One region of the Streptomyces sp. MMBL 11-1 genome, then DNA from elsewhere that is predicted to be linked to it. Evidence: riboswitches for the same ligand, from Rfam matches in the RefSeq annotation. Region 1 holds a riboswitch; each other region holds the start of a gene.
The links. Region 1 has a riboswitch for cyclic di-AMP ahead of PSQ21_RS12450 (LysM peptidoglycan-binding domain-containing protein). Riboswitches for the same ligand answer to the same signal wherever they lie in the genome.
Positions count from the first base shown of each region.

Region 2: linked by a shared signal. The riboswitch ahead of PSQ21_RS34570 (transglycosylase SLT domain-containing protein) and the one ahead of PSQ21_RS12450 (LysM peptidoglycan-binding domain-containing protein) in region 1 are both predicted to bind cyclic di-AMP.
Region 3: linked by a shared signal. The riboswitch ahead of PSQ21_RS21965 (C40 family peptidase) and the one ahead of PSQ21_RS12450 (LysM peptidoglycan-binding domain-containing protein) in region 1 are both predicted to bind cyclic di-AMP.

Region 1 covers NZ_CP117709.1:2,911,969-2,915,234, forward strand. The annotation lists gene eno (phosphopyruvate hydratase) at 1-411, opposite strand, end outside; gene PSQ21_RS12450 (LysM peptidoglycan-binding domain-containing protein) at 735-1,451, opposite strand; cyclic di-AMP (ydaO/yuaA leader) riboswitch at 1,457-1,593, opposite strand; gene PSQ21_RS12455 (transglycosylase family protein) at 1,929-3,005, opposite strand; gene PSQ21_RS12460 (cytochrome P450 family protein) at 3,181-3,266, opposite strand, start outside.
Region 2 covers NZ_CP117709.1:7,816,863-7,820,128, forward strand. The annotation lists gene PSQ21_RS34565 (FAD-dependent oxidoreductase) at 1-871, opposite strand, end outside; cyclic di-AMP (ydaO/yuaA leader) riboswitch at 1,355-1,513, shown strand; gene PSQ21_RS34570 (transglycosylase SLT domain-containing protein) at 1,517-2,362, shown strand; gene PSQ21_RS34575 (CARDB domain-containing protein) at 2,535-3,266, opposite strand, start outside.
Region 3 covers NZ_CP117709.1:4,944,612-4,947,877, forward strand. The annotation lists gene PSQ21_RS21960 (hypothetical protein) at 135-488, shown strand; gene PSQ21_RS21965 (C40 family peptidase) at 534-1,730, opposite strand; cyclic di-AMP (ydaO/yuaA leader) riboswitch at 1,729-1,895, opposite strand; gene pcrA (DNA helicase PcrA) at 2,176-3,266, shown strand, end outside.

The DNA of each region.
Region 1 (3,266 bases):
CGGGCCGCCGAGGTAGCGGAAGAGCGGCAGGTCGGACGCCTCGGAGGCGGCGTGCGCGACGGCCAGCGAGACGCCGAGGATGGCGTTCGCGCCGAGCGAGGCCTTGTTCTCGGTGGCGTCCAGGTCGAACATCGCCTGGTCGATGAGGCGCTGCTCGGTGGCGTCGTACCCGACGAGCTCCGGGCCGATCTGCTCGATGACGGCGAGGACGGCCTTCTCGACGCCCTTGCCCATGTAGCGGTTGGGGTCACCGTCGCGAAGCTCAATGGCCTCGAACGCACCGGTGGAGGCGCCGGACGGAACAGCAGCACGGCCCGTGCTGCCGTCGTCGAGGCCAACCTCGACCTCGACCGTGGGGTTTCCCCGGGAGTCGAGGATTTCCCTGGCTACGACGACGTCGATGGACGGCACGAGGCATCTCCTTCTGGGATCTGACACTGGTTGTGCAGGGTCACTGTGGCCTTGCGACACGAGCCTATCGGGCCCGGCCGCGTCGGCCAGCCGACCGCCCGCCTCCTGGGACGAAAAAGGACCCAAGGGCCTGCATCACGGGACAAAACTCTAGAAATCTACTGAGCGGTAACAACAAGAGGTGAACGCATGCGGGTTCACCGGCGCCCGCCGCTCACGAAAAGTCCGGCCCGGCGCGCCGGGGATACGAGCGCGCCGGGCCGGGAAGCCGTGCGAGGAGAAGTGCCGCCGGACGCTTCTCCTCCGGGGAGGAGAGACGGCGGTTACTTCAGGTGGAGCTGCTGACCCGGGAAGATCAGGTCGGCGTCCTTGACGATGTCGTCGTTGAGCTCGAAGAGCTTGCTCCAGCCGCCCTTGACGTCTTCCGCCTCGGCGATGCTGCTCAGCGTGTCGCCGGCCTCGACCTTGTACTCGCCGTCACCCTTCTGGACCTTCTCGCCGGTCGGGGTGGTGACGGTCTTCTTGCTCTCGGCCTTCTTCTCGGCCTGCGGAGCGGTGCGCTGCTCGGAGCGCGTGGTGGGCTGCTCGGCCTGACGCTCGGGCTGCGCCTGCTCGGGCTTGCTCTCGCCGGAGCCGGAGCCGGTGTTCACGCCCGGGTCCACACCGTCGTTGGTGAGGCCGCCCGCGCCGGCGCAGGCCCAGGCGCCCGGACCCTGCATGTCGAGGAGCTTCTCGGCGGTGGCGATCTGCTGGTCCTTGGAGGCCAGGTCGGCACGGGGGGCGTACTGAGTACCGCCGGCGGCGGCCCAGCTGGACTGCGAGAACTGCAGTCCGCCGTAGTAGCCGTTGCCGGTGTTGATGGACCAGTTGCCGCCGGACTCGCACTGGGCGACGGCGTCCCAGGTCTCGACGGAGGCGGCGGAGGCGTTGGTCGCACCCATCAGCGGGACGGCGATCGCGGCGCCGGTGACGCCCGCGAGGGTGGCGATACGGGTGGCCTTGGACGGGCGGCGGTGCTTGCCCTTGCTGTTCAGCAGCATGGAACGAATCTCCTCACCGACGCCTACGAGGTGAGCTGTCGGGTTCGGGCTGATGAGTTGCCCGGTCGCACGGTGCTGCTCGCGACTTCACCCCTAGCCGGCCCCGTACGCCCCCGTCGGTTCGACGAGGCGTCCGGACCCGGCGGCTTACCTGGGTCCCCCGCTCCTGCCTACGGCGCTTACGCGTCTGTTCCCTTCGACCGACGGCAGGATTCGGCGTGACGGTCGACGGGGCCCGCGGTGCGAGCGGCTCCGACCGTAAACACAGGCAACCCCGACATTCAAAGATGGACATAGGGGGCAATCAACCCGAACTCGCCGTGGCCGGCGCACCGTTTCCGCAGGTCGGGGGCGTTGCGCCCGGACCGGCCGGACGAGACGCGCGAGTTGAAGCAAAGAGACCCATGTCTCACTTACGCAAAAGTGGACATAGGTCTCTTAACTACCCGTCTTTTCGGGGTGTTTTCCCGAATTCGATCAGTTGCCGGCGGGCGTCTCGGCACCCGTCGGCGCGGGCCGGTCCGCGCCCTCGTCCGCACCCTTGTCCGTACTCGGGTCAGCGCTCGGATCCAGGCCCAGGTCCAGGTGCTGGCCGGGCAGGATCAGGTCCGGGTCGGAGCCCAGGACGCTCTTGTTCGTCTCGTACAGGCCGGTCCAGCCGCCGGGAAGCTCCTGCGTGTCGGCGATCGCCCAGAGGCTGTCCCCGGGCCGCACCGTGTACCCGTCGGCGGACACCGCGCCGCCGTCCCGCGCGTCGCCGTCACCGCGCGAGGCGTGCCGGCCGGACTCACGGGGACCGTTCTCCTGGCCCGCGTCGGCCTCCTCGGGCGCGGGGGTGCCCCGGTGCTTGCCTCCCTTGCCCTCCCCGCCCGTCGAGGCGTCGGGGGCGGTGGAGGGGTCCGAGGCGTCGGGGGCGCCGGAGGCGGGCGGGGCGGAGGGCGTCACCGAGGAGTCGGAAGCCTCGCTCTCCTTCTCCGCGTCACCCTTACCGCTCTTGTCCGCTTCATCACGCTTCTCACCCTTGGGGGATTCACCGGACTCGCCGGATTCACCGGATTCACCGGTTGTATCCGCTTCGCCGGTCGGCGGGGAGGTCGGATCGGCCGAGGGGTCCGCCGAGGGGTCCGCCGACGGATCGGTGGACGGCGAGGTGCCCGGGTCGACGCCGGGCAGGCCGCCGTCCACGGCGAGGCCGGAGATCACCGCACAGCTGGGCCACGCCTTCGGGCCCTGGTCGTCCAGGACCTTCTCGGCGACGGAGATCTGCTGCGAGCGGCTGGCGAGGTCGGCGCGGGGCGCGAACTCCGTGCCGCCGTACGCCGACCAGGTCTCCTGCGAGAACTGGAGCCCGCCGTAGTAGCCGTTGCCGAGATCGGCGCTCCACATGCCGCCGCTCTCGCACTCCGCGACCCGGTCCCAGGTGGTGGCCTCGGCCGCGTGCGCGCCGCCGGCGCCGAGCAGCGGGATGGCGATGGCCGATCCCGTCACGCCCGCGGCGACGATGAGGGCGGGTGCCTGGCGAGGGCGGCGGTGTCTGCCGTTCGCGGAGCCCATGGGTATGCCTTCCGTGCGACTGACAAGCGAGTGGCCTGAGCGCCGCACAGCGGATTCCGTGCCTGCTTCGGCGCCCAAGTGACGCGTGAGCAAGGTGCGACCGACGCGTCGAACCGTGAACCTAGCGGGACTCGAACGTGTGTCACAAGTCGATGCAGCGCAGATCACGTGAAAGTCACAGAGTTGACACTGTGTCACTTTTTTCGGTCCGGGCACCCGGCTCGAACGCGACCGGAAGGGTGCGCAGTCCACGCATGATGA
Region 2 (3,266 bases), 4.9 Mb from region 1:
CGGTGCGCAGCGCCACGACCTTGCCGTCGTCGCCGAGGATCTCGACGGGGGACTCGAAGAAGTGCAGGTACAGCTTGTGCGGGCGGTCGCCGACGTCGCGGATCGCCCAGTTCTCCAGGGTCTGCGCGACCATGTTGGCCTGCTTGTTCTCCCGGCGGGTCGCGATGGAGCCCTCGTCGTACTCGATGTCCTCGGGGTTGACGATGACCTCGATGTTGGGGGAGTGGTCCAGCTCCCGCAGCTCCATCGGGCTGAACTTGGCCTGCGCGGGGCCGCGCCGCCCGAACACGTGCACCTCCAGCGCCTTGTTCTCCTTGAGGCCCTGGTACACGTTGTCCGGGATCTCGGTGGGCAGCAGCTCGTCCGCCGTCTTGGCCAGGACGCGGGCCACGTCCAGCGCCACGTTCCCGACGCCGAGCACGGCGACCTTCTCCGCGGTGAGCGGCCAGGTGCGCGGGACCTCGGGGTGCCCGTCGTACCAGGAGACGAACTCGGCCGCGCCGTAGGAGCCGTCCAGCTGGATGCCGGGAACGTCGAGCGCCCGGTCGGCCTCGGCGCCGGTGGAGAAGATCACCGCGTCGTAGAACGACCGCAGGTCGTCCAGGCCGATGTCGTGCGGGTAGCTGACATTTCCGAAGAGCCGGATCTGGGGCTTGTCCAGCACCTGGTGCAGGGCCTTGACGATGCCCTTGATCCGCGGGTGGTCGGGGGCCACCCCGTAGCGGATCAGGCCGAAGGGCGCGGGCATGCGCTCGAAGAGGTCGATGGAGACCCCCGGGTCCTGGCAGACCTCGGATTTGAGCAGCGCGTCCGCAGCGTAGATACCGGCGGGGCCGGCTCCGACAATGGCGACGCGGACGGGGCGTGTCATGGCGTGGTGATCCTTCGGGGCGGGCGAACGCGGGCAGGTACAGCGTACGTCGGAGGTAAGGGTTGGCTTACTAGTCTCCACCGCACACCGTAAGCGATCGCCTCGCGGGCCCCTCGACCGGCCCCGCCTAGAGTGCCCGATTAATCCGTTTTGCTATACCGATATGGTCGATTTGCTTCTTTTGCCTTCATGTTTCCCAAAGGGCTTGTTGGGCCTCTTTGAGGCATTTGCTTGACCCGGTTTTCACCGCCACCGCGAGGGAGTGGTGAGCGTCACGTCCGAGGGGGCGGACGGGGAAGCGGAGGTGTCGGTTCCCTTCCGTGCGAAGAAAGTTGACGCCGTGACGGAGTGGCCCGATCCGGTAATTCCATCACTCGATCTTGCGTGAAAAGGGGAATCCGGAATGCGGGGCTTGTTCTGTTCGGCGTTTCTCGCCTACGGTCACCGTCAATCCGGATGGAACGCCGAATCCTGCCGCCGTCCGGGAATCCGAAACCCACTCACGTACGGCAGGAGCGGGGGACCCAGGTAAGTCGCCGATCCGTCACCGGAACGGCTTGGGGTGAAGCCGCACGAGCGTGCGGCCAGACATCTCCCGTCTGAACCCGACAGCTCACCTCGCAGGCGCCGGAGAGGAAATCCCCCATGCCCGCACAGGGTAAGCACCGTCGTCCCCAGTCCCCCTCGCTGCGCCGCGGCCTGGCCGCCGTGACCACCGGCGGGGCCGTCCTGGCCCTTCCGGTGATCGGCGCCACCAGTGCCTTCGCGGCCCCCGCGCCCGCCGCCGCGCCGCAGCAGGCCGTGGCGTCCGCCCCGGTGTCCGCGCAGGCGAATTCCGTCCTGCGTGCCGCCCCTGCCCAGCATTCCGTGGTGGCCGGTGAAACGCTTTCCAAGATCGCCCGTGAATATTCCGTCAGTGGCGGCTGGGAGAAGCTGTACGAAGGCAACCGGAAGATCGTCGGAGAGAATCCCGACCTTATTCACCCGGGTATCAAGCTGACCCTCGGAATCAAGGCCGAGGCCTCTTCGGGCGACACGGCGGGCAAGGCCGCCAAGGCTTCGCCGTCCGCCGCGCGCGGCGCCGAGGCGGACCGCGCCGACCGTTCGGAGCGCGTCGACGCCGCCCCCGTGGCGAAGGCCGCCCCGGCCGCCGAGAAGGCCGTCACGTACACGAACGACCTCGACGGCTGGATCAAGGAGTCGCTGGCGGTCATGGCCGAACAGGGCATCCCCGGCACCTACGAGGGCATTCACCGCAACATCATGCGCGAGTCCTCGGGCAACCCGGCCGCGATCAACAACTGGGACTCCAACGCGGCCAAGGGCACCCCGTCCAAGGGGCTGCTCCAGGTCATCGACCCGACCTTCCAGGCCTACCACGTGCCCGGCACCTCGACCGACAGTTACGACCCGGTGGCCAACATCACGGCCGCGTGCAACTACGCCGCGGACCGGTACGGCTCGATCGACAACGTCTTCGGCGCCTACTGATCCTCCGTCCCCCGAGGGCCCCGGACCCCAGGTCCGGGGCCCTCGGGCGCGCCAAGAAGTCACCCCCGGGTTTCTCGTGACCCACCGGCAACTACGGCCGGCTGCGTCATCCGGGAGGAACGGGTGTTCCCGGGCCCGCGGTGGTCCGCCGGCCCGGGAACCGTGCCGCGGACTACCGCTCGGCGCGTGCCCCGTTCGGGGCTCCGGAGACGCTGAACTGCGAACCGGGCTCGATCAGTACATGGCCGTCGCGCGAGTCGGTGATCGTCACGTCCGTGAGCGTCGCGTTGCCGCGCGCGCCGCCCATCGCGAGGATGCCGGATCCGTTGTTGGACTTGTCGATCCGGACGTTCTCGATTCTGACGTCCGGCATCAGGCCGCCGCCCGTCTTGAACTGGATGCCGTCATAGGTGGAGTCGACGATGTCCGTGTCGCGGATCGTGACGCCGGGGATCGGCAGGTTCTGCGGGAAGAGAGTGATCGCGCCGAACTCCTGGTCCTCGTTCCAGAAGGCTCCACCGGTGCGGTGAAGGCCGTTGTTGGCGATCAGCGTCCGCCCGGAGAACGGCAGCGGGTCGTGGTCGGTCGCCAGCATGATGGCCGGGTAGTTCATCGTGTCGGAGATCAGGTTGTTCTCGATCGTGTTGTCGTAACCTCCGTAGATCGCGATGCCGTTGGCGCGCCACGGAAGCTGGATGGTGTTGTTGCGGAAGCTGTTGTCGTGGCCGATGTCGACGGACTGGTCCTTGACGTACTTGCTGGACCAGACCGCGAGCGCGTCGTCGCCGGTGTTGCGGAACGACGAGTTGTGGACCGTGGAGTTGCGGGTGCCGTTGGCGAGGTTGATGCCGTCGGCGTAGGTGTTACGGATCCGCATGCCGGTGAACTCGACGCCGTCGCCCGG
Region 3 (3,266 bases), 2.0 Mb from region 1:
TGATCGAGAACGGGAGCCTGTTGCCGGGCAATCAGCGCAAGGAATGGGCAATTGGTTCACGAGTGAGGAAAGCGCCCAGGGAAGGCTTGCCTCACTGCGTGGGGGAGGAGCGGCCCTGGCTAGGCTCCGGAGCCATGGACGTACTCATCAATGTCTTCGTCGCCCTGCACATCATCGGCATCGCCTCCCTGCTGGGCGGCTTCCTGACGCAGATGAAGGCCATGGGGGCGGGCACCGCCCGCTTCACCCCCGCCATGCTGCACGGCGCGCTGACCATGCTCGTCACCGGCGTCGCCCTGGTCGGACTCAATGAGGCCGACGACCAGACCGTGAACCACGTCAAGATCGGCATCAAGCTCGCGCTGCTGGTCGTGATCCTCGCCCTCGTCTACGTCAAGCGGGACGACGAGACGGTGGACAAGGGCGCGTTCGCCGCGGTCGGCGGACTGACGGTCGTCAACATCTTCCTCGCCACGGTCTGGACCTGAGCCTCCCCGGGGGGCGGCCGCCGAAGGGCCGCCCCCCGGCGCGCGTCACGCGGGGCGCACGCTGCCGTGGATCGGCATGGAGTAGATCGACTCCTCGCGCACGTTCGCACCCGGCTTCGGGGCGTGGATCATCATCCCGTCGCCCTTGTAGATGCCGACGTGGCTGATGTCGTCGTAGAAGAAGACCAGGTCTCCGGGCTGGAGGTCCGACGTGGCGACCCGCGTCCCGACCTCCACCTGGTCCCAGGTCGTCCGGGGCAGGGTCACGCCCGCCTCCCGCCACGCCGCCTGCGTCAGCCCCGAGCAGTCGTAACTGGACGGGCCCGTCGCGCCCCACACGTACGGCTTCCCGATCTGGGCGCGGGCGAAGGCCAGCACCTTCTCCGCCTTGGCGGCGTAGCCGCTGTCCGCGCCGGTGCCCGAGCCCGTGCCCGTACCTGAGCCGGAGCCGGTGCCGGTGCCCGAACCGCCGCCGGACTCCTTCGCGGCCTCCTCGCGGGCCTTCTCCTCGGCCTCGGCCCGCTCCTTCGCCTCGGCGGCCTGCCGGGCGGCCAGCTTCGCCGCCTTCTCCTTTGCCTCGGCCTCCTGTCTGCGCTCCAGCTCCGCCAGCCGCGCCTTCTCCTCGGCGGTCAGCCTCGACAGCAGGCTCCGGGCCTCGGTGAGCCTGGACTGCACGTCCTTCTTGCTGGAGGCCAGCGTGGCCTGCGTCTCGGTGAGGGTCTCCAGGCTCTTCACCGCCTCCGCGCGCTTCTTCGCCGCCGAGGCCTGCTGCGTACGGACCTCGGCGACGGCCTTCTGCTGCCGCTCCGTCGCCCGGTCCATCAGCCGGCTCTGGTCGAAGTACCCCTGCGGGTTGTCCGCCAGGAAGAAGGTCGCCGCGGGCGCGATGCCCCCGTTGCGGTACTGGGCCGCCGCGTAGGAGCCCAGCGCCCTGCGCGCCTCGTTGATCTTCTCGGCCTGCTTCGCCACGTCGGAGAGCAGCGTGTCGACCTTCGTCCGCTGGGAGGCGGAGGCGGCCTTGGCCCGGTTGTACTCCTGCGTCGCGGCGCCCGCCTGCCGGTACAGGGCGTCGACCTTCTTCTGGACTTCCTCGATGGCGGGTTTCGGCTCCGCGGGCGCGGCCGTGGCGCTCTGCGTGGAGAGCAGCGTCACGGAGGCGAGAGCGGCCGTCGTCAGCCCGACGGCGGGGGTGGTGGTGCGCACCTTCGCGCGCGGCTTGCGATGCGATGCCAAGACCGGCATCTCCTTCCGTGGACCGCCTACCGGGTTAGCTGTCGGGTTCGGACGGAACGGAAGGCTGTCCTACGGTCCGGATGCGAGGTCACGGACCGATTCACCCCGGTTCTGCGTGTGGGTCCCCGGTTCCGGACTGCCAGGGAGGCAGGACGGATTCGGCAGAGGTGCCCGTCGGGCGTGGTTCGCCCCAGGGAGGTACGGGCCACCTGACCGAGCACGCTAGCCAACCGGCCCCGCCGCTGGGAAGGACGATGAGCGATATGCCCGATACATTTTCGTGACCTTTCCGGATCGGGGGCCGGGCACCCCCTCCGACCGGGCGCTCCTTCACGGAACGTCGACGTCCGCTCTCCGTGCGTACGGGTGAGGGGCGGGCGATTCCCCGGGGCGAGTGGCCGCTTCCCGGCTTCGGCAGCAGCTTGTCAGTCCGGCCGCCTAGACTCGGGAGGCGATGAGCAGCCTCTTTGACGACAGTTTCCTGACCGGCCTCCAGCCCGTGGAGGACGGCCCCCCGCCGCCCCCCGAGGACCACGCGCCCGAAGCGGTGCCGGAGGGACTCTTCGCGGGCGTCTACGACGCGCCCCCGCCGCCCCGGGACGGGTACTACCGGGACGGTCACGCGCGCCCGGTGATCGACTCCGCCGCGCTGCTCGACGGGCTGAACACCGAGCAGCGCGCCGCCGTCGTGCACGCCGGGTCCCCGTTGCTCATCGTCGCCGGGGCCGGCTCCGGCAAGACCCGGGTCCTCACCCACCGCATCGCCCACCTGCTGGCCGAGCGCGGGACGCACCCCGGGCAGATCCTCGCGATCACCTTCACCAACAAGGCCGCGGGCGAGATGAAGGAGCGCGTCGAGCAGCTCGTCGGCCCCCGGGCCAACGCGATGTGGGTCATGACCTTCCACAGCGCGTGCGTCCGCATCCTGCGCCGCGAGTCGAAGAAGCTCGGCTTCACCTCGTCGTTCTCGATCTACGACGCCGCCGACTCCAAGCGTCTGATGGCCCTGGTCTGCCGCGACCTCGACCTGGACCCGAAGCGGTTCCCGCCGAAGTCCTTCACCGCCAAGGTCTCCAACCTCAAGAACGAGCTCATCGACGAGGAGACCTTCGCCGGGCAGGCGGCGGATGGCTTCGAGAAGACCCTCGCCCAGGCGTACGCGCTCTACCAGGCCCGCCTGCGCGAGGCCAACGCCCTGGACTTCGACGACATCATCATGACGACGGTCCACCTGCTCCAGGCCTTCCCGGACGTCGCCGAGCACTACCGCCGCCGCTTCCGCCACGTCCTCGTCGACGAGTACCAGGACACCAACCACGCCCAGTACACGCTGGTACGGGAGCTGGTCGGCCCGGCCGGGGAGGCCGACGCCCCCGCCGAGCTGTGCGTGGTGGGCGACGCGGACCAGTCGATCTACGCCTTCCGGGGCGCGACCATCCGCAACATCCTCCAGTTCGAGGAGGACTACCCGAGCGCGACGACGATCCTCCTGGAGCAGAACTACCGCTCCACGCAGACGATCCTCTCCGCCGCCAACGCGGTCAT